One region of the Arthrobacter monumenti genome, then DNA from elsewhere that is predicted to be linked to it. Evidence: riboswitches for the same ligand, from Rfam matches in the RefSeq annotation. Region 1 holds a riboswitch; each other region holds the start of a gene.
The links. Region 1 has a riboswitch for thiamine pyrophosphate ahead of ACX80B_RS16710 (ECF transporter S component). Riboswitches for the same ligand answer to the same signal wherever they lie in the genome.
Positions count from the first base shown of each region.

Region 2: linked by a shared signal. The riboswitch ahead of thiD (bifunctional hydroxymethylpyrimidine kinase/phosphomethylpyrimidine kinase) and the one ahead of ACX80B_RS16710 (ECF transporter S component) in region 1 are both predicted to bind thiamine pyrophosphate.
Region 3: linked by a shared signal. The riboswitch ahead of ACX80B_RS11890 (FAD-dependent oxidoreductase) and the one ahead of ACX80B_RS16710 (ECF transporter S component) in region 1 are both predicted to bind thiamine pyrophosphate.

Region 1 is NZ_JBTNCY010000013.1:45,414-51,103, reverse strand. It holds gene ACX80B_RS16735 (Na+/H+ antiporter subunit E) at 1-368, shown strand, start outside; gene ACX80B_RS16730 (monovalent cation/H+ antiporter complex subunit F) at 365-625, shown strand; gene mnhG (monovalent cation/H(+) antiporter subunit G) at 630-1,148, shown strand; gene ACX80B_RS16720 (DUF2306 domain-containing protein) at 1,319-2,020, shown strand; gene ACX80B_RS16715 (DUF4235 domain-containing protein) at 2,077-2,346, opposite strand; TPP riboswitch at 2,444-2,583, shown strand; gene ACX80B_RS16710 (ECF transporter S component) at 2,670-3,290, shown strand; gene ACX80B_RS16705 (ABC transporter ATP-binding protein) at 3,296-4,846, shown strand; gene ACX80B_RS16700 (energy-coupling factor transporter transmembrane component T family protein) at 4,836-5,630, shown strand; gene ACX80B_RS16695 (aminodeoxychorismate lyase) at 5,634-5,690, opposite strand, start outside.
Region 2 is NZ_JBTNCY010000001.1:7,726-13,415, reverse strand. It holds gene ACX80B_RS00065 (Rne/Rng family ribonuclease) at 1-2,480, shown strand, start outside; TPP riboswitch at 2,498-2,594, shown strand; gene thiD (bifunctional hydroxymethylpyrimidine kinase/phosphomethylpyrimidine kinase) at 2,687-4,201, shown strand; gene rplU (50S ribosomal protein L21) at 4,398-4,706, shown strand; gene rpmA (50S ribosomal protein L27) at 4,802-5,074, shown strand; gene obgE (GTPase ObgE) at 5,286-5,690, shown strand, end outside.
Region 3 is NZ_JBTNCY010000007.1:120,732-126,421, reverse strand. It holds gene ACX80B_RS11910 (DEAD/DEAH box helicase) at 1-230, opposite strand, end outside; gene ACX80B_RS11905 (RNB domain-containing ribonuclease) at 624-2,075, opposite strand; gene ACX80B_RS11900 (ferritin-like fold-containing protein) at 2,162-2,866, shown strand; gene thiE (thiamine phosphate synthase) at 2,889-3,572, opposite strand; TPP riboswitch at 3,584-3,719, shown strand; gene ACX80B_RS11890 (FAD-dependent oxidoreductase) at 3,711-5,003, shown strand; gene thiS (sulfur carrier protein ThiS) at 5,024-5,260, shown strand; gene ACX80B_RS11880 (thiazole synthase) at 5,264-5,690, shown strand, end outside.

The sequences.
Region 1 (5,690 bases):
AAGCCAGCGTTGAGGTCTTCTACCTGGCGGTCACGCAGGGCCCACGGCTGAACAATGCGGTCGTTGCGGTGCAGCTGCGGAGTTCGTCGGACCTGTTGGTGACCACTACCGGACATGTGATTTCGCTGATTCCCGGAAGCCTCGTGGTTGAGGTGGACCGTTCGACGTCGACGCTGTACCTGCACTGCATGAATGTGAGCAGCACCGAGGAAGCCGACGTGGTCCGGAACAGGGTGCGGGGTGTCGAGGTCAGGCTCATCAGGGCGATGGGATCGCGGGAGGAACTTGAGATGGTCCGCCGGGAAGTGGATGGCCGTACTGAGGCCGAATGGCCGTCAGCAACGGGCAGAAAGGAGGACCAGTCATGATGCAGATTGTCCTCGTCATCGTAAGCGTGGTCCTGTCCCTTGCCGCGGCCGGCACCATCTACCGGATTGCCAAGGGGCCGTCGCTGCTCGACCGGGTCCTGGCCACCGACGTGCTGCTGGCCATCTTCGCCGCCGGACTGGCCACGGATATGGCCATCAACCAGCACCTGGAGAACCTGGTGCTGCTGGTATCGCTGTCGTTGATTGGCTTCATCGGGTCTGTCACGGTTGCGCGCTTCGTATCGGACAAGAGGTGATGGCTTGAATACCCACGTCCTGCTCGACTCGATCGCAGCCATCTGCCTGATCGCTGGTGCGCTGATGTCTTTGGCGGCGGCTATTGGCCTGATCCGGTTTCCTGATCTGCTCTCGCGCATGCACTCGGCAACCAAGCCGCAGGTGCTCGGCCTGTTCCTGATGCTTGTCGCCGTCGCGATCCAGCTGCGCAGCTGGGCCCTGGTTCCGGTTCTGCTGATCGCCTGGGTTTTCCAGCTCCTCACCGCCCCCGTCTCCGCGCATATGGTGGGGCGCGCCGGCTACCGGACCAAGCACCTGCGCAAGGAATTGCTGAAGGTGGACGAGTTGGACGAGGTCGTGGCGGCCGCCGCGCAGTACCGCGCCTCAGAGTACAAGGAAGCGGCCGAGGCCGGGGAAAGCGTGGAAGAAGCGGTCGAGGACCAGGGAGGGGCTCCGCTGCCCGACGACGCCGAAACTCCGGCTGCGCGGGTCGATGAACCGGACGAGGAAGAGCGCGTCCGCAGACGGAGTGAACGCGGCTAAACTCCGCCGGCCCACGAACTGCGGGCGAGAGACTCGTTCGGTGCGGTTGAACCGCTTGGTGCCGCATTGGTGCCATGCGACCCTATTGGTGCCTTACTTTCGCAGGATACGATCGCGTACAACGAACGGAAGCAGCTTCCGTGCATCCCCCTTCTTGAAAGGGCCAGGCCATGGCCACGGGAAACGCCCTCGCCCCCACGCCAGTCAGCCGTCGCCGGGCACGGTGGCTCGTGCCCACCGCTTTGATCATCCTCAGTCTCGTTCCGGTGATCGCAGGGGTGTCGCGCATTGGCGATTTGGCGGGCGGTGCGGTCACGGCAGATAACGAGCGGTTCTTCGAAGCGCCCATTCCCGTGCTGATCCACATTCCCACTGTCACCGTGTACCTGCTGCTCGGGGCCTTCCAATTCGTTCCCTCCCTGCGCCGCGGGAAGCGCGGCAGGGCGAACTGGCACCGCCTCGCCGGGCGCATTCTCGTCCCCACAGGTCTACTCGCCGCCCTGTCCGGTTTGTGGATGGCAGTCTTCTACGACCTCCCGCCCCTGGATGGCGTCCTCCTGTTGGTGCTTCGGCTGCTCTTCGGCTCGGCTATGGTGGCGAGCCTTGTGCTGGGGTTCCTGGCGGTGCGGCGTCGGAACTATGTGAGGCACAGCGAGTGGATGTCCAGGGCCTACGCCATCGGTATCGCCCAGGGAACCATCGTGGTGGTGACCATTCCCTGGATTCTCCTCGTCGGCCCGGTCACTGAACTGAGCAGGGCCGTACTCATCGGCTCATCATGGGTGCTGAGCCTGGCAGTGGCCGAGTACTTTATCCACCGACGCGCGCAGAAATCCGCGCGGTCAACCCGCACGCCCATCCGACCCGCCTGACAAGTCAAACAAAAATGTTGCCGGGGCAATGGTTCTAATCGTTGCTGATGGCCGCCCTAGGCGGCGTCGATGGAGTCGGAATGCTTGCCGAACTTCTGGATAGCGCGCTGCGTACCCCGGCCGGCCGTGACCTGGATGATCGTGGCGGTGGCCGCGGTCAGGAGGCCCCAGACCAGCGCTTCCTTCCACGAATTCTCCAGGTCATCCGCTGCGGTCGGTGGATTCCTGCCGGTCTTCTTCTCCCAGCTGGCGGAAACGATCTTCTTGGCCGCGAATGTTGCACCAACGGTGACGGCGGTGCCGAGAAGTTTGAAGATGACGTTCATGGTTACTCCGATCAATCGGGCTGTTCATGCTTTGTTTCAGCCTAACCGTTCCCGGTCGGTGTATCGAGTATGCGGCGGTGTAGACTTGGAGATGCAATAAATACGACAGGGGAGCGCCCTGATCGCGGTGGAACGACTTGCACCGGGAACAGGAACGGCGCTGAGAGTGCGGGAAAGCCGCTGACCCTCGAACCTGATCCGGCTAGTACCGGCGAAGGGAGTCGAGTTCTCAGAGCGACCTCGGTGATGTCCGTGGATCGAACGTGCCTCGGACCTATTACCGCGGATCGTTCTCCCCTCCTGAAACACAGGAGGATTTCAGAATGGCCACTCAACACAGTGACCCACAACAAGTCACCGGCCGGAAGCCGAACACCCATTGGCGCGTGGTGGACATCGTCGTCGCGTCGGTCGTCGCCGTCGCGGTAGGGGTCATCTTCTGGGTCTGGACCCAAGGTTACGCGGTCATCGCCGTCATCACGACGGCCTTTCCGCCGCTTGCCGGGCTCTATACCGGCGGATGGCTGATCGCCGGCATCATTGGTGGACTGCTGATCCGCAAACCCGGCGCGGCGCTGTACTGCGAACTGGTAGCCGCGGCCGTGGAGGGGCTGCTGGGCACGCATTTCGGCATGACCGTGATTATCTCCGGCCTGCTGCAGGGCCTCGGTGCGGAACTTGTCTTTGCTGCCTTCCGCTACCGCAAATGGACGCTGCCGGTCACGCTGCTGGCCGGATTGGTGTCCGGCATGGCGCTGGGCGTGAACGAGAACTTCCTCTATAACGTCGAGTGGGCGGTGGAGTGGAAGCTGGTCTACGTCGCCTTGACCTCGATTTCCGGCGTAGTGGTGGCGGGGCTGCTGTCCTGGTTTGGCTACAAGGCGTTGCTGCCGACCGGTGTGCTCTCCGGCCTTGCATCCGGACGAGCCGCCAAACGTATCTAGGCCAGATGCTTTCCACCACGACACCCTCCCGGCAACGGTCCCGTCCTGCCGCCGTTTCGGCGCAGGACTGGGGCTGGCGACACGCCGGCCGTACGGACCCGGCGGTGCGGAATCTGGATCTGCAAATCAATGCCGGGGAGCGCGTCCTGCTCCTTGGGCCGTCCGGAGCGGGCAAATCAACGTTGCTGCACGGACTCGCCGGCTTGCTGGGCGCTGACGACGACAGCTCCGAGTACGGCCGCCTGCTTATCGACGGCGAACCCGCCGCAAGCCTAAGGGGCCGGGCAGGTCTGGTGCAGCAGGACCCGGACTCGCAGGTGGTCCTTTCCCGGGTCGGCGATGACGTTGCATTCGGCGCCGAGAACCTGTCGGTGCCGCGGGCTGAAATCTGGACCCGGGTTCACCAGGCACTTGAAGCGGTCGGCCTCAATCTGCCACTGGACCGCCCGACGTCGGCCCTGTCCGGCGGGCAGAAGCAACGGCTTGCGTTGGCAGGAATTTTGGCAATGCAGCCGGGCTTGCTGTTGCTGGACGAACCGACGGCGAACCTCGACCCTGGCGGCGTGCTCGATGTCCGCGACGCCGTTCTGCGGTCAGTGCAGGAAACCGGTGCGACCCTGGTGGTTGTCGAGCACAGGGTCGCGGTGTGGGCCGATGCGGTGGACCGGATTATTGTCCTCGATCCGGGCGGAGGGGTGTTGGCCGATGGTGCTCCCAGTGCAGTTCTGGGCCGCGCACGGCAGCCGCTGCTGGATGCCGGCGTGTGGGTTCCCGGGCACCGGCCAACGACCCGGCCGCGGCACAATTCCGGTTCGGGCAAGCCGCTGCTGTCGGCGGTGGACTTGGCGGTATCCAGGGAGCAGGCACGACGACGGCACCCGGCGCGGCCTGCCGCTTCCGGTATCGACCTTGACGTTTCCGCCGGAAAGGCGTTGAGCATTACAGGCCCGAATGGAGCGGGAAAGTCGACTCTTGCGTTGACCTTGGCTGGACTATTGCCGGCCGCAGGCGGTGCAGTGAAGGCGCAGCCTGCCCTGGCACGCGGTGTGGAATCCAGTCCCTTCCGCTGGCACTCGAAGGACTTGATCTCACGGATCGGTACCGTATTCCAGGAACCGGAGCATCAGTTCGTGACCAATAGGGTCTATGACGAACTGGCTTTCGGCCCGCGCCAACTCGAGGGCGGTGTCGATACCGACAAGGGCGTGGGCGAACTGCTGGAGCGGCTGCGGCTGACCCGGCTGGCCGAGGCGAACCCCTTTACACTCTCCGGCGGGGAAAAGCGGCGGTTGTCAGTGGCCACGGTCCTGGCCTCGAGTCCGGATGTGCTGGTGCTCGATGAACCAACCTTCGGACAGGATGCCAATACCTGGGCGGAGCTTGCCAGCCTGCTCTCCGGGCTGCTGGATGAGGGCACCGCCGTCGTTTCAGTGACCCACGATGAGGATTTCACCGATGTTCTGGGCGGCGCCCGGTTGCACCTGGTTCCAGATGGAGAAACCGGTGGCGCGGGGGAGCCCGCAACCACGAGGGGATTTGGTGCACATGAGCACTGACGTCCTGGCGCCGCCCCGGAGCACCGCTCTGCTGTCGCGGGCCAACCCGGTGTCCAAGCTCGCGGCGGCGTTCCTGATCACGATCGCGTTGGTGCTGACGGTCGACTGGGTCTCGGCGACGATCGCGCTGGCCTGTGAGCTGGCGTTGCTGCCGCTGGCGGGTTTGAGCCTGCGGGTGTTGCTTTCGCGGGGCTGGCCGATCCTGTTTGCCGCACTGGTCGGCGGGTACGGAACCGCATTGTTGGCCGAGGACAGCGGTGCGGTCCTTGTGGACTGGGGAATCATCACCTTCAGCGAGGGATCACTGCAGGCCGGTATTGCCATCATGCTGCGTGGTCTAGCCATCGCCCTTCCGGGAATCATTGTCCTCGCCAGCACGGACCCCACCGACCTGGCGGATGGTCTGGCGCAGAAGCTGAGGCTGCCGCACCGGTTCGTGCTCGGTGCCTTGGCGGCGATGCGGCTGGTCGGGCTGCTGCTCGAGGAGTGGCGAACCCTTGGTATGGCGCGCCGGGCCCGCGGCGTCGGCTCGAATGGCGGCTACACCGGACGGTTCAAGGCATCGCTGGGGCAGGCGCTGGCCCTGCTGGTCCAGGCCATCCGGCGGGCGACGCGGCTTGCCACGACCATGGAGGCGCGCGGATTCGGTGGAGCGGAACGTACTTGGGCACGCGAATCGCGCTACAGCATTCTCGACCTGTGGGTGCTGTGCGGAGCGGCCGTGATCACCGCGCTCGCCGTGGGAGCCGCCGTCGTCCTGGGTACTTGGAACCCGATCTTCTGACGCCTAAACGATGTTTTCCAGCAGGGTAGTCAGCTCGGAGGTCAGGGCGGGCGATGTCAA
Region 2 (5,690 bases), on a different contig from region 1:
GCAACGACGGCAATGCCGACAACGAATCCTCGGACAGCGGGGACGATGAGGCATCGCCGCAGGACGGTCCCGGGCAGCAAAAGCAGGACGAAGCCGGCAATGGCGATGGTGTGACAAGCCGGAGGCGCCGCCGCCGTCGCCGCGGTGAGTCGGATCTGGAACTCTCCGGCGGGGACGATGATGATCCGCCCAACACCGTCACCCGGGTCCGCGCCCCCCGCCAGCACAGCGAAGTTCCGGCCTCCGACCGGGTCACCAGTGTCAAGGGATCAACGCGGCTGGAGGCCAAGAAGCAGCGCCGTCGTGAGTCCCGCGAAACCGGCCGCCGCCGTCAGGTCATCACTGAGGCGGAGTTCCTGGCGCGCCGCGAATCCGTGGACCGCACCATGGTGGTGCGTCAACGGGACGAGAGGATCCAGATCGGTGTCCTCGAGGACGGCGTTCTAGCCGAGCATTTCGTGTCGAAGACCCAGCAGGACTCGCTGATCGGCAACGTCTATGTCGGCAAGGTGCAGAACGTACTGCCCTCGATGGAGGCCGCCTTCGTCGATATCGGACGCGGCCGCAATGCTGTGCTCTACGCCGGCGAAGTTAACTGGGATGCCGCCAATATGGGCAATGCGCCCCGGCGGATCGAAAACGCACTCAAGTCCGGCGACTCCGTCGTCGTCCAGGTCACCAAGGACCCGGTGGGGCACAAGGGCGCCCGGTTAACCAGCCAGATTTCGCTGCCGGGCCGCTATCTGGTCTACGTGCCGGGCGGCTCCATGACCGGAATCTCCCGCAAGCTTCCCGACGTCGAACGCAACCGGCTGAAGAAGATCCTCAAGGACCGGCTGCCGGACAACGCCGGCGTCATTGTCCGCACCGCTGCGGAGGGCGCGAGCGAAGAGGAACTGACCAATGACATCAACCGGTTGCGCGCCTTGTGGGAGACCATCGAGTCCAACTCGAAGTCGAACAAGACGCTCCCGCCGGAGCTGCTGTATGGCGAACCGGACCTGACGATTAAGGTTGTCCGCGACGTCTTCAACGAGGACTTCTCCAAGCTGATCGTCTCCGGCGAGGAGGCCTGGGACACCATCGAGGCCTACGTTACCTACGTCGCGCCGGACCTGGTCGGCAGGCTGGAGAAGTGGACCAAGGACGAGGACATTTTCTCGGCCTGGCGCCTCGACGAGCAGATCACGAAGGCGCTGGACCGGAAGGTTTTCCTGCCCTCGGGCGGCTCGCTGGTGATCGACCGGACCGAGGCTATGACCGTCGTCGACGTCAATACGGGGAAGTTCACCGGCAGCGGCGGCAATCTCGAGGAGACCGTCACCAAGAACAATCTGGAGGCCGCCGAAGAGGTGGTCCGCCAGCTGAGGCTGCGCGACATTGGCGGCATCATCGTCATCGACTTCATCGACATGGTGCTGGAGTCCAACCGGGATCTGGTGTTGCGCCGCATGGTCGAGTGCCTCGGCCGGGACCGGACCAAGCACCAGGTGGCCGAAGTAACGTCGCTCGGGCTTGTCCAGATGACGCGCAAGCGGATGGGCACTGGCCTGCTCGAAGTCTTCGGGGAAACCTGCGAACACTGCGCGGGCAGGGGAGTTGTCACGCACGATGAACCGGTCGAGCACCGCAAGCAGCACGCGTTGGGCACGGAACACCACCAGCACCATCTCAGGGCGGAAAAGCAGTCCCGCAGCGAAAAGAAGCGCAGTCGGAAGCAGCGGCAGCAGGATAGTCCTGAACCCGCACCGAAGGCCGTTGAAGAGCAGCCTGACGACGCCGGGAAGCAGGCGAAGGCGGAAGCGGCTCGCGCAGCACTGGCCAATATCGCCGCTGCATCGCATGCGGCACATGCTGACGAGGAACACCGGCCGGAACAATCCACAGCTGATGCCGGTGCGCCCGGCGGTGGTGCAGCAAACGCCGGCACGTCCAGCCGGAAGGACCGCCGCAAAGACAATGCTGCACGGAACGACGGCGGCGCTGACGAGACACGGGGTGCCGCCGGCGGCGATGATGGATCCGGGACGGTCCTCACGATCCATGGCGAGTCTGTTGTAGTGCCGAAATCGGGCGCCTCGGAAGCGGCCGAGGAGCAGGAGAGCAGCCGTTTCACGCTGGAGAGTCTGACCGAAGCGTTCGACAGCCAGCCCGGCGCGCCGGCGCGTGAGCCAGGCCAGGACGGCAAGGACCAGCCTTCCGCGCCGGCACGGCGCCCACGCCGGCACCGCTCGGCACGCAGCGCGCAGGGTGCGGCGAACGCCAACCCGGTCGAGAAGTACGATGACAGCCAATTGGCCCAGGCGACGAAAGCGGTCTGGTCGGGAGCGGCTGCTTCCAGTGACGCAGCCAACCATGTCGGAACGCCGGCCGCAGTACCGGAAACGCAGGACAGCAAGAAGGACGATTCCGAGTCGAAAAAGCCGAAGGCCGCGGAACCAATGATTCTCGGCACCGGCGTCCCCGCGTCGGAACTCTAAAGTGCTGTAGAGTCAGAGCCAGTGACACGGGGTGCTCCAATTGCGGGGCTGAGATCCAGACCCGTTGAACCTGAACTAGTTAGGACTAGCGAAGGGATGTCGCGCTCACCATGCCGGCGGCCGAAGGTCCGGGAGCAAAACCGCTTCCGATAATGCCGGAACGTGCGGCTGCGCCACCTTCGCTGCGACGTCGGCGAATGGAGCGTATGAACAGCATGCCAGGCAACAGCATTCCACGGGTTCTCAGCATTGCCGGGACCGATCCGACCGGTGGTGCCGGTATCCAGGCTGACCTGAAGAGCATCGGCGCCAATGGCGGTTACGGCATGGCCGTCGTGACCGCCCTGGTGGCCCAGAACACCCAGGGCGTACGCTCGGTGCACACGCCTCCGGTCAGTTTCCTGCTGGAACAGCTCAACGTGGTCAGCGACGACGTCGTTATCGATGCCGTCAAAATCGGCATGCTCGGTCGGCAGGACGTAATCGACGTCGTACGGAACTGGCTTATGCGGAACCGGCCGCCCGTCGTCGTGCTTGATCCTGTCATGGTGTCCACCAGCGGCGACCGGTTGCTGGACCGCGCTGCCGAGGAATCCTTGCGCGGGCTTGTCTCCTGCGCCGATTTGGTTACCCCGAACCTGGCCGAATTGGCTGTGCTGCTGGACGAGCCTCCGGTATCCAGTTGGGAGCAGGCGCTCCAGGCCGGTAAACGTCTCTCCGGGCGCCACAATGTCGCGGTGCTGGTCAAGGGAGGCCACCTGGACGACGGATCCTGCCCGGATGCCGTGGTGGACATGTCCTTAGCGGAAGAAGAGCAGGTGCAGGAGGCCAGCGCCATCCGTGTGCACACCCGGAACACGCACGGCACCGGATGCTCCCTCTCGGCGGCCCTGGCAACGGTCCGGACCCGCACTGACAACTGGGCCGCCGCGTTGACGACTGCCAAGGAATGGCTGACGGTCGCTCTGGAACGGGCCGACGACCTCGACGTCGGCCGGGGCAACGGTCCGGTCCATCACTTCCACAGTTACGGCAGCAAAAACCCAGGTGGCTTCAGCAGGCGGCTTTGGGACGATATTGCTCCGCTGCGGGACGAGATCCTCGCACTCGGCTTTATCCAGCAGCTGGCCACTGGAGCACTGAACCCGTCGGAGTTTGGCTACTATCTCGCTCAGGATGCTCTGTACTTGGACGGTTATGCCGAAGTCCTGAAACTCATTGCTGCTATGGCTGAGCCACCGTCGGAGCGGACCTTCTGGCTGGACGCCGCGGATAACTGCATCAATGTCGAAGCCGAACTGCACCGGAACTGGCTGGCCGGAACCGACGCCGGCTCCCAATCCGGCTCAGTCACCGCAGCGTATCTGGAGCACCTCCGCGCGGCTGCGGCAACAGGTTCCTACGCCATCGCAGTCGCTGCCGCGATACCGTGCTTCTGGCTCTACGCCTATGTGGGTGAGACACTGTACGCAGGCTACGTCGACGGGCAGGACGCGGCAGGGCATCCGTACGGAGCATGGCTGGACACCTATGCCGACGAGGAGTTCCGTGCCGCCACCGACCGCGCTGTGCGGATCATGGACTTTGCTGCCACTGCTGTAGATCAGCAAGAGCGCGAGGCCATGGAACAGGCGTTCATCCGCTCGGCTGTATTCGAGCGGGAGTTCTTCGATGCACCCCGTCTCGATGCCGGTGCCGTTACCGCTGAACGGCTGGTGTGACGGCCGCCACGCGCCGACTCGCCGCAGATCCGTCATTTGCGGCTGGCGGTCGATCTAGCGTATTCTTGATCTTCGGTGCAAACGCCGCATGCACGGTTATGTCCTCGGCGTTGCACAGCGTGAGCACTGTATTACGAGCAGGCAGCTCCGCTAGTAGAAACTTCAGTATTAAACGTCGAGAGAAGTGAGTTCCCAAGTGGTGTACGCGATTGTCCGCGCTGGCGGCCGTCAAGAGAAGGTCTCGGTAGGAGACTTTATTACCCTCAACCGCGTCCCCGGAGGAGCCGGCAGCAACATTGAGCTGCCCGCACTGCTTCTGGTCGACGGTGAGAAGATCACCTCCGCACCGAAGGACCTGGCCAAGGTCAAGGTCACAGCGGAGATTCTGGAAGACCTCCGTGGTGAGAAAGTCGTGATCCAGAAATACAAGAACAAGACCGGTTACAAGAAGCGCCAGGGCCACCGCCAGGAACTGACCCGCGTTAAGGTTACCGACATAGCGTAAGTCTTACCTGTTGCCGCAACTTTGGGAGTCCTCCGATTGCGGTAATATCCGGATCCGTTAGCTAGAGATTTTTACCAAGAAGGCAGGCATTTCAGATGGCACATAAGAAGGGTGCGAGTTCCACTCGCAACGGTCGCGACTCCAACGCGCAGTACCTCGGCGTGAAGCGTTTCGGTGGCCAGGTTGTCAAGGCCGGAGAGATCATCGTCCGTCAGCGTGGAACCCACTTCCACCCCGGCGCCGGCGTTGGCCGTGGCGGGGACGATACGTTGTTCGCACTGGATGCAGGCGCCGTCGAATTTGGCACACGCCGCGGCCGCAAGGTTGTCAACATCGTGAGCGCCAACGCTGCTGCAGCTGCAGAGTAGCTGCCCAGCTGCCCCCGGCACGCTTCGGCGCGCCGAGGAACCTGCAGCTGGGAGCTAACAGCCTCAGGTTTCGAATAATGGGGTGAGCCGATCAGGCTCACCCCATTTTCTTTTAACCGCAACATTCCGGTCATTTTGAGCCGTGGTGTCCGCGGGTTCCTGCATCACCAATAGAATCGATGCAGGACATTAGGCAGGAGAAGGAGATATCGTGGCCAGTTTTGTGGACAGGGTGGTATTGCACGTGTCCGGCGGAACGGGTGGCCATGGTTGTGTCTCCGTTAAGCGTGAAAAGTTCAAGCCGCTGGGCGGGCCCGACGGCGGCAACGGCGGCAATGGCGGCGACGTCATCCTGCGCGTCGACCCGCAGACGACGACGTTGCTCTCCTATCACCATGCCCCTCACCGGCACGCCACTAATGGCGGCGGCGGCAAGGGCGATATGCGCCATGGCAGCAATGGCGAGACACTGATCCTTCCCGTACCCGAGGGAACCATCGTCAAAACCCAGGACGGCGAAGTCCTGGCCGACCTTGTAGGTGCCGGCACGGAATACGTCGCTTCGGCCGGCGGCCAGGGCGGGCTCGGAAACTCCGCGCTGTCTTCCCAGAAGCGC
Region 3 (5,690 bases), on a different contig from region 1:
ATGTCGTGGCCGCCGAGGGCGACCGGCAGCGTCATTGCCTGGATGGGGAAGGGATGGGTGATTCCGGCGTCGGACAGCGACTCGACGATGTCGGCGCGGACGTTGAAGTCGGCGAAAGACTGCTCCGGGATTTCGTGGGGTGTTTCGTCGGTGCTCAGCGATTCCTCGGTTTCGAGGATTTCCGAACCGCTGTCATCGGTCAGAGCGTGTTCTGTTTTCATTTCACTCACGTAAAAGTTTTCCTTAGTTCGTGTCAGGCGCCGTGCGCGGCATCAGCTCTACGTTTCCTGCGGCATGGTCGCCGGCGGGCGGAACGGAGCGTCAGTCACGGGCGCGTCCAGTGGAAGCCGATCGCGGGCTTACAACTGCTTGCTGGTCTCGATGGAACCAGCGAAAGAGATTCAAGATCGCGTACGCGGTTCAATGCGGGAGCCGGTTCTGATACCGCTCCGCACTGGGTATGGCAGGTCGGGGTTCACTTCAATTCAAAACGACCGGGCATCCATATACCCATCCAGTCTACCTTGTTCCGGCAACTATCGTTTGCAGGCGGATCTCAGCGTGGTTCGCGGGCGCAGCCAACGAGGTGCGCGGGCCGGGGGCAAGCGTCATACGCGGGCCGGTCAGCCGGCGTCGACCGTCTTGAACAGAACTACCCGTTTCGCGATGTCGGCGCTGACGAGTTCGGCCCTGATCGTCGTACCGGTGGTCAGTTTTCCCTCGCAGCGGGCAGTCACCGGCGGTTCCTTGATCTGGATAGTCCCGGAGGTGCCGTTGCGGGTGGAAATGACGACGGCGTCGAACATGTCCCCGACGAAGCTGCTCATCACCGCTGCCTCGACGGCATTGAGCGACTCCCGCTCGACCCGCGACGTCAGCTGATCCGAGGACGCCATCATCGACGGCAACTCCGGTAATGCCTGCCGTGCCCATTCCGGAATTTCCTTCTCATTCGCTATCGCCTCGCAGATCGGCAGCACGAACCGATCCACCAGCCGGCGCAACGGTGCCGTTGCATGTGCGTAGGGTGCGGCGACGGCGGCCTGGACACTCTCCCGGGGCGCCGCGCCGTCGAAGGGCGTGTAACCGGCGCCGCGGAACAGCGTGGCGGCGGCAAACATCAACGCCAGCTGCTTCGGATCCGAGGTGTCGAGCGCGCGCAGGTACTCCCCATAGGGAATGTCCTCCGGCCAAGGATTTCCAAGGGCCCTGGTCTGCTGGCGGTATTCGGAAACGGCATCAGCCTGTGGGGGAGGCATGGTGCGCAGGATGCCGACATTGCCGTCAAGCATTAGCCCGGCCGCGGCCATTCCGGTCAGCAGCGAAATCTGCGCGTTCCAGTTCTCCACCTCGAACGGAGGACGCGCATTGATCAGGTACCTGTGTCCGTCGTGTTCGACTTCCTGCTCGGGCAAGGCCAGGCTGGCGCCGCCGCGTGCGCGCTCGAGGGCGATCCGCGCAATGCCTACTTCCTTGAGCAGGTTGAGCGATTCCGGCGCGGTGCCGGCGTCGATATCCTTCTGGACTTCCTCATAGGTTAGCTGTGCCGTGCTCTGGATCCTGGCACGCTGCAACGCCGTCGCAGTCAGCCGGCCCCCGCCGTCGAGGTCGAATTCCCAGACGTAAGCCGGGCGGATCTGGTTGGGCAGCAGGGACGCCGCGTCTTCGCCGATGACCTCGGGGTGCAGCGGAATCCGGCTGTCCGGAGCGTAGATGGTCTGGCCGCGGCGCCGGGTTTCGACGTCGAGCGCACTGCCCGGCCGGACGAAAGCGGGAACGTCGGCGATGGCGTAGTAGACCTTGTAGCCGGACCCGGCCCGCTCGATGAGTACCGCCTGGTCCAGGTCGGTGGACCCGGGCGGGTCGATCGTAACGAACGGCAGCTCGGTGTAGTCGGGCTCCGGCATGGTGTGCGCCTTGACGGCTTCCTTCGCCTGCGTTAGCACCTCATCGCTGAAATCTGCAGGCAGCTCAAGTTCGACCCGTAGATCCGCAAGCGACCGGGCCAGTTCGTCCTGGGCCGCGCCCCTGGTCTTGTCGGCGGCCGAGGTCAAATCAATATGTGAATAAGGCACGGAATCAACGTTAGTCGTTGCCTTTCGATAACGCCCATCGAATTTACCGAAAACTTACGTGTCCTACTCCCCGGTACGCTTAAGCCATGCAACCAACCCCCGCCGTTCCGGAACAGTTCCCAACGGCCGATCCGGACCGCTACCGTAGTTTCCTGCTGGAGCTGCTCGGAGTGATGGCCTACGGGGAACTGTCTGCTTTTGAGCGGCTCTCCTCGGATGCCCGGTTTTCGCCTACACTGACCGATCGGGCGACGCTCGGGCAGCGGGCTGTTTCAGAGTTTCTGCATTACGAACTGATCGCCGCACATCTGGAAGCGATGGAGGCCGATGTGGAGGACACCATGCGCCCCTTTGTGGTCTCCATTGACGCGTTTCATGACCGTACCCGGCCGGCCGACTGGTACGAGTCGATCATGAAGGCCTATGTCATTGACGCGATTTCTGCGGATTTTTACCGGGCGCTGTCCCGGCACCTCGACCCTGCAACGCAGAAGGTCATTGCGGAAGTCCAGGTTTCCGAGGACCAGTCAACGGTGTTGATGAACCGGCTGAAGCAGGCGCTGGCAGAGCATCCCAAACTTCCGTCCAGGTTGGCGCTTTGGGGCAGGCGGCTCGTCGGTGAAGCGCTGACTCAGGCTCAGCGGCTCGGGATTGAACGGGCTTTTTTGGAAGGGCTGATTGGCGATCCTAACGACGCCGACGCTGCCAGCACGGACAGGGTTTCCAAACTGTTCTCGAATCTGACCCGGGCGCATTCGCGGCGGATGAATCTGCTTGGTCTGACTGCCTAACCTCAGAGCTGCTGGAATGTCCTCACGGCAAGGCGTCTTTCAGTTCCCGTGCGGCGGCAGCCGGGTCATCGGCTTCGGCGACGGCGCGGACGACGACGATCCTGCGGGCGCCGGCGTCGACCACCTCCCCAACGTTGGTCCGGTCGATCCCACCGATGGCGAACCACGGGCGCTCCAGGGACGAGGCGGCAACCTGGTCGGCGGCGTACCGCACCAGGTCCAGCCCGACGGCGGCACGACCGGGCTTTGTCGGCGTCGCCCAGACCGGTCCAGTGCAGAAATAGTCCAGCCCCTCGGTGCTGATCGCGGCGCTGACCTGCTGCTCGCTATGGGTGGACAGACCGATGATGGGGGCGTCCCCGAGCAGCTGCCTCGCGGCAGAGACCGGCAGATCGCCCTGGCCGGCATGGAACACCGGAGCGCCGGCCAATGACGTGATGTCGACCCGGTCGTTGGCCGAGAACAATTTGCCGTGCCGCCGGGCCGCCTCGCGGAGCACCGCGAAGTACTCGAGTTCCTCCGCGGCCTCTATGTTCTTGTCCCGAAGCTGGATGATGTCGACGCCACCGGTGTAGGCGGCGTCGACAAACCCGGCAAAGTCATTCCGTTCACGGCGTGCGTCGGTGCAGACATACAACTGTGCAGCGGCGAGCTTTTCCCGGATCAGTCCGGCGTCGGAAATGGTGGGCGCGTAAACGGAAGGCATACGCTTTAGACTAATAGAACCACGGGAGCCGGTTCCGCCAATGCTGCAGATGCTGCAGGACGGACAGAAGGCTGAGAGGGCGTCCAGCGCCGACCGTACGAACCTGAACCGGTTAGTCCCGGCGTAGGAAGGATTTCAATGACGGCAATGCGCCCTCCGTTCCGGCACGTGGCAGTGGTCGGCGGCGGCATCATCGGCTTGGCTATCGCCTGGGAGGCGACACGCCGGGGACACCGGGTGACGCTCATCGACCCGGATCCGGCATCCGGCGCCACCTACGCGGCGGCGGGCATGCTCGCCCCCATCAGCGAACTGCACTACCGGGAAGAATCACTCCTGAACCTGACGCTGGCGTCGGCATGGATGTACCGGAAGTTCACGCGTGACGTTGAAGACGTGTCCGGACTCGACACCGGTTATCTGGCCGCCGGGACTCTGGCGGCGGGAGTGGACGTGGCGGACCGGCAGGCGCTCGCGGACCTCCGTGCGGCGCAGCTCGAACTGGGGCTGGAGGTACAGGGGCTCAGTACCCGCGAGGCCAGGCGGATGGAGCCGATGCTGGGGCCGCAACTAACCGGCGCTTTCCTCATCCCGGATGACCATCAGGTGGACCCGCGCGCTTTGGCCGCTGCCTTGCAGTCCGCACTTCAGACCGAGGCGCGGGTCGGGATTGTCCGTACTGCCGCCGTCGGGCTCCTCTACGGCAATGCGGACGACGGCGGAATCACCAGGGGTGCGGTCCGCCACGGAGAAGGCACTTGCGCGATGGACGACGGCGACGACGGCGGCCCGGTCACCGGTGTGCGACTCGCTGATGACAGTTGCATCTACGCCGACGAGGTGGTGCTCGCCAACGGCCTTGGCGCTGCCGGACTCGATGGATTGCCCGATGGGCTGGAGCTGCCACTGCGGCCCGTCTACGGCGACATTCTTCGGCTGCGGGTTCCGCTCCAGCTTCGGCCGCTCGTGACCCGCACCGTCCGGGCCGTTGTCCGCGGGGTCCCCGTGTACGTTGTCCCGAGAAGCGACGGGACGGTGGTTATCGGTGCCACACAGCGGGAAGACGGATCCGGCGCACTGTCGGCGGGCGGCGTGTATCAACTGCTGCGCGACGCCCAAACGGTGGTGCCCGCGGTGGCGGAGCTGGAGTTGCTCGAGGCGGTCTGCCGTGCACGTCCAGGAACACCGGATAACGCGCCGTTGCTGGGCAGATGCCGTCAATCGGACGGCGCCGACGTGCCCGGTCTCATCGTCGCCACCGGGTTCTTCCGGCACGGGGTGTTGCTGGCACCTGTCACGGCCGCGATCTGCGCCGACCTGCTCGACGGCGTTGTGCCGGATATCGACATCGAACCGTACCGTCCGGACCGGTTCCACCGCGGAAGCACCGTTCCCGACAGCCCTTCCCACCTGCAAAGGAGCCAAGCATGACGACGGTCGAACAAGGAACGATGAACATCACCCTCAACGGACAGGCGCACGCGGCGGAGCAGCCCATCCGGCTGAGCGCGCTGGTGGAGCAACTGACCGGACGCCGGCTCAACCACGACGGACAGCCGGCCGATGGACGGCGGCTGGGCATCGCCGTCGCACATAATTCCGAGGTGGTGCCGCGGAAGCAGTGGGCAACCACCGGGATCAACGAAGGCGACGACGTCGAAATAGTCACCGCCGTGCAGGGAGGCTAGGACATGGACGATCCGCTGATGATTGACGGCGTCGCGCTCGGTTCGCGGCTGATCATGGGAACCGGCGGGGCACCGAGTCTGGATGGGCTGGGCGCCGCGCTCGCAGCTTCCGGCACGGAACTGACGACAGTGGCGATGCGCCGCTACAGCCCGGAGGTTGGCGGGTCGCTGTTCGCGCTCCTCGAGGAGCAGCGGATCCGGGTGCTGCCCAATACGGCTGGCTGCTTCACCGCCCGCGACGCCGTGGTGACGGCCGAACTGGCGCGCGAGGCCCTGGAAACAGACTGGGTGAAGCTGGAAGTGATTGCCGATGAGCAGACGCTGTTGCCAGACCCGCTGGAACTGGCCGAGGCAACCGAAACCCTCGTGGCGAGGGGCTTCAAGGTCTTCGCCTACACCAATGACGACCCGGTCCTGGCCCGCAGGCTGG